Regions from separate parts of the Paenibacillus sp. PDC88 genome, predicted to be linked through region 1. Evidence: a T-box and tRNA genes for the amino acid it is inferred to sense, from the RefSeq annotation. Region 1 holds a T-box; the other holds one or more tRNA genes.
What was found. A T-box is a leader RNA that pairs with one kind of tRNA and senses whether it is charged. The one in region 1 lies ahead of trpS (tryptophan--tRNA ligase), so its partner is inferred to be a tRNA-Trp.
Positions count from the first base shown of each region.

Region 2: it has a tRNA-Trp gene. The T-box ahead of trpS (tryptophan--tRNA ligase) is inferred to sense a tRNA for this amino acid. The anticodon was not compared.

Region 1 is NZ_FNNT01000008.1:40,140-42,518, forward strand. Features, by position in the region: gene BLW49_RS21470 (aldose 1-epimerase) at 1-386, opposite strand, end outside; T-box leader at 623-852, shown strand; gene trpS (tryptophan--tRNA ligase) at 920-1,900, shown strand; gene BLW49_RS28920 (hypothetical protein) at 1,937-2,107, opposite strand; gene BLW49_RS21480 (alpha/beta-type small acid-soluble spore protein) at 2,239-2,379, shown strand, end outside.
Region 2 is NZ_FNNT01000002.1:120,720-123,098, forward strand. Features, by position in the region: gene BLW49_RS07060 (hypothetical protein) at 1-172, shown strand, start outside; tRNA gene BLW49_RS07065 (tRNA-Asp) at 299-373, shown strand; tRNA gene BLW49_RS07070 (tRNA-Pro) at 378-451, shown strand; tRNA gene BLW49_RS07075 (tRNA-Asn) at 554-628, shown strand; tRNA gene BLW49_RS07080 (tRNA-Ile) at 712-788, shown strand; tRNA gene BLW49_RS07085 (tRNA-His) at 791-863, shown strand; tRNA gene BLW49_RS07090 (tRNA-Phe) at 867-937, shown strand; tRNA gene BLW49_RS07095 (tRNA-Trp) at 947-1,020, shown strand; tRNA gene BLW49_RS07100 (tRNA-Gly) at 1,023-1,096, shown strand; tRNA gene BLW49_RS07105 (tRNA-Gln) at 1,098-1,171, shown strand; gene BLW49_RS07110 (GT-D fold domain-containing protein) at 1,394-2,134, opposite strand; gene BLW49_RS07115 (prohibitin family protein) at 2,324-2,379, opposite strand, start outside.

The DNA.
Region 1 (2,379 bases):
GTCTTGAATTCAGTTGTGACGGTGCATCCTTCTTCGTCTTCTTCAATATCACTGACGCACCACGGCTGTGTGCGGTGTAATCCATGAATATGATTGGAATGGTTGGAGTTTTGGGCGAATTGGTATTCGTGGCCCGCATACTCAAAGTGACCTCGGCAGATACGCCCTGGAGGAATCAGCATCGGAACGCCAAAATGGTAAGGTTTCTGAAGATAGAAAGCGAGATCCTGTTCATCTGGTCTTCGAACAACTTCTCGATTCTGAGCTCGATCATAGATGGATATAATGTTGTTACCGAGGCGGGGCAGCAGGGTGACTTCAAGATCACGGCTGTTTAAGGTGTATGTATCATAGCCGTTCCAAAGTCCTTTGGTCACTTGTTTCATTTTATTTACTCCTTTTCCCACAAAAAATCAAAATACAACTTAAGTACAATTCGTAAGAACAAACTTAAGACTATCATATCAGATAATCAAGCCGGGCTGTGAAAAAGGATCTGTCATTTCCCAATGAAAATAATGTAATCTTTGGGAAATGGAAAGTCACGATTGACAATCAGAGCAATAGATGCTTATGATATAGCAAAGCTCAATTGTAAGATGACGAGCGCCAGATCATACAAATTAAAGCGATGATGAGGATAAGTAAGCTTAGCATTAGCAAGTACAGAAAGCCGGTGGTGGATGCGAACCGGTATTGCATGCTTTGTCTGAATGGACCTCAGAGCTCCCGGGCACAACGAGAAGTAATGTTCTTCTTTAGTATGCCGGACGATGGTTTCCGCGTTAAGGAACATAAAAGGCTGATGAATTTCAGTGAATTAGGGTGGCACCACGGTCTCACGTCCCTTTTATGGGATGTGGGGCCTTTTTGTGTTTCTCATGAACCAAATTAGGATTTGTTTAGGAGGAAAAAGAAAATGAAAACTGTTTTTTCTGGTATTCAACCCAGCGGCAAATTAACACTGGGCAACTACATCGGCGCCATGAAAAATTTTGTAAAGCTGCAGGACGAATATCATTGTCATTTTGTTGTCGTTGACCTGCATGCGATCACGGTTGCACAAGATCCTGCCGCATTGCGAGAGCAATCCAAGGATGTTGCAGCCCTCTATCTTGCAGCAGGCATTGATCCGAAAAAAGCTAATGTGTTCCTTCAGTCCCACGTACCCCAGCATGCAGAGCTCGGATGGATGCTAACCACGCTGACCGCAATGGGTGAGCTTGAGCGTATGACGCAGTTTAAGGATAAATCTCAAGGTAAAGAATCAGTAGGTGCAGGATTGTTTGTATATCCTTCATTAATGGCTGCAGATATTTTGCTGTACAATGCGGATCTGGTGCCCGTAGGTGAGGATCAGAAACAGCATCTTGAGCTTACAAGAGATCTGGCACATCGTTTTAACCATCGTTATGGTGAATTCTTTACCATTCCTGAGGTCTATACACCAAAGGTAGGAGCACGTGTCATGTCACTGGATGATGCCTCCAAGAAGATGAGCAAGAGTAATCCTAACCCAGGCAGCTACATTTCCCTCCTGGACACACCGGCAGAGATCCGTAAAAAAATCAGCCGTGCGACAACAGACTCTGATAGTGTCGTCCGTTTTGATCCGGAGAACAAACCGGAAGTCAGCAACTTAATGAGCATTTACAGCGAATGCTCAGGCCTCTCATTGCAAGATGTAGAGAAAAGATTCGAAGGACAGATGTACGGCGGCTTTAAGAAAGAATTGGCCGAAGTCGTGCTGTCCGTTATCGAACCGATGCAAGAGAGATACCGTGAGGTTCGCGAATCAGATGAGCTGATGAACATTTTGAACGCTTCCGCGGAACGGGCTCGCGAGGAAGCATCCAAAACACTGGATGAAGTCAAAAAAAGAATGGGATTCGTACTTTAACAAAAAGAGCAAAGAAGGGCTTGTGATCTCGAAAGATCATGCTCTTCTTTTTTTTGCCTTTATAACAAAGCCCCATCCAATATTAGCAACGGACAAGACAGCGAACAGCAGAGCAAACCACAGGGAATGGCTGAGAGATACGGCAGTTGCCATAAGCAGAAGCATCGAAGAGATCGCGAACCAAGCGGACAAACCTTTACTCATCATTTTGTAAAATACCTCCAGATCAAAGTTTTTTGTAAAAAAGAGAATAGCGTCAGATAGTAAGAGACATAATATTTTTGCAAGCTTGCACAGCACATAATAACAGCATGAGAAGCGAAAGGAGATTACACATTATGGCATCTCGTTCTAACAATCTGGTAGTTCCACAAGCAACAGCAGCTCTTCAACAGCTTAAAATGGAAGCGGCTCAAGAACTGGGTGTAACCATTCCGGCTGACGGCTACTATGGTAACTACACTTCCCGTGAAACCGGT
Region 2 (2,379 bases), on a different contig from region 1:
GAACCGCATTACTTCCCTTGAGGAAACTGTGGAATCCCAAGAAGCTCTGATCGCTACACTGCGTGAAGAACTAAAATCCGCTAACAGCCGTGTTGAATCCATTGCTACGAATGCTGTCGTTGCCGCAGGTAACTCCAAGGTTACTGTTCAAACAGCCGCGACTGGTAAGTAACAAATACGCTCCTGACCTTCGGGTTGGGAGCACTATTAGCCCTCAGTGTGGGATGCACTGTGGCTACGAGTACCTAAGGGGAAACTAGCCGCCAGAGTCGGTTCGAGTCCGACAGGGTGATGCCTTGGCTCTATCGTTTATCGGTTAGGACATTCCGTTGTCAGCGGAGAGGGAGGGGTTCGATTCCCCTTAGAGCCGCCAATACAGGGGATTAGCTCAGATGGTTAGAGTACGTGCCTTGGACGCACGGGGTCGTTGGTTCAAATCCAACATCTCCTATTCATATGACCGTTACGGGGTACTGCTACGCAGGTTTGATTCCTGCTCACGACGAGAATGAGTGGCTTTATCGGTGGTTCGAGTCCACCTACGGTTTCCTATAGGGTTGTAGTTCAATGGTAGAACGCCGCACTGTTAATGCGGATGTTCCAGGTTCGAGTCCTGGCTTCCCTGCCAATATTCCTCACGTAATGCTCAAGTTAGTAGAGCTGTCTCGCGCAAAGACGGTTTCAGGTGCAAGTCCTGACGGAGGAGCCTAATGGAACATGGCGCAACTGGTTAGCGCACCCGTCTGATAAGCGGGAGGTTGATGGTTCAAATCCATCTGTTCCAACCATGGTGACGATAGTGTAGTGGTAACATGCCTGACTGTGAATCAGGAGTCCACGGTTCGATTCCGTCCGTCACCCCATATGGACTGGTAGCTGAGTGGCTTAGCGGTGGAGTGAAATCCCGCAGACGGTGGTTCGATTCCATCTCAGTCCATCTTAATATGCAGGTTTAGTTCAGTGGCAGAACTACGGCTTCCAAACCCGTTAACGGTGGTTCGATTCCATCAGCCTGTGCCAATGCGATATTAGTTTAATGGTAGAACTTCTGCCTTCCAAGCAGACGGTGAGGGTTCGACTCCCTCATTTCGCTCCATCGGGGATTCGTTTAGTGGCAAGACACGACACTTTGAATGTCGATTCGTAGGTTCGATTCCTGCATCCCCTGCCAATTAAGTGACCCTCCTGGACTGCTTACGAGCACCCAGGTTCCCAAAGACTGTCCTAAATAGGGCGGTCTTTTTATAATTTAGGGCTAAAAAGGGGGTCAAAATAGTGCAAAATAAAGCTCAAAAACGATGAAAAAGTGACGAAAAACGCTTAATTATGTGCAAAAAACGGCTATTTTTTGCACATAGAACACAAAAAAGACCCCAAAAGGGGTCAAAATGGGCTATTTTCGTGGTCTTCCTGCCCAATAATCGGGGAATCCTTTGTAATCCCAGGCATCTAAGCCCTCTTTATCAGCTTGAATGGCTACATCTGCACCCGATCCGAAGTCTACACCCACTGTTCCGAGCAGTTTCGCCTTCACAGCCAGTACTTTGCCAGGAGCACCTGCACAAACGAGGGCAAGTCGCCATGGATTGGTCTTATATAGGGCTTCCATGTCCTTAGTAGCCTTCTGTAACCCTTCCCAGTTGGGACAATCGACGGTACCAACGATTCCAGTGAAACCGTAGCGGCGTTCTAGTACTTCCTTGTACTGGACAGCTTTGGCTCCACAGAGCAAAATTGGTAAAGTCCTGAAGGTGTCATAGAACGGCTTGAACCGAGCAATGTAATTGTTCTCGAACGCATAGAAGGTCTCCTTCGGCTCCACTCGGTAGTATCGCAAGCACATATCGAACAGTGGCTTGAAGTACCAGTGATCAGTCTGTGTCAGGTGACCTACGTAGTCAGCGTTCCGCAAGCAGTGAACGATGATGTCCCTTGCATTCGCGTTAGGAAGGGTAATGCCACAGTAAGTCGGGTCGCTGATCCAACCGTAATGCGACTTGATGAAGTCCATGGTAAGCACGGTATCATGAGCAAGGATGGTATTGGAAGCATCCCCGAACCGAACTGAAGCATGGCGTTCACCGTTAGCCGCCATTTGGAACCAGTTCTTAATCAAGTCCCAGGTTCCTAGCATTCCTCATCACCTTCCTGTTCTTTCTTCTCCTCAATCTCATCCTCAGAAGCTCCGCAGTCAGGGCAGAATGAGTGCTGACAGCAAGGACAAACCACTAGGAAGCTCATACAATCAGGGCAATCGTACATCGTTAACAACTCCTTTCTTTAATAGAATAGGAAAAAGGGAGGATTTCTCCTCCCTCGTCCATTACTTGTTCTCGGTCACAACAGCCTGGGCACCTTGAATAGTTACCCAACCCCACT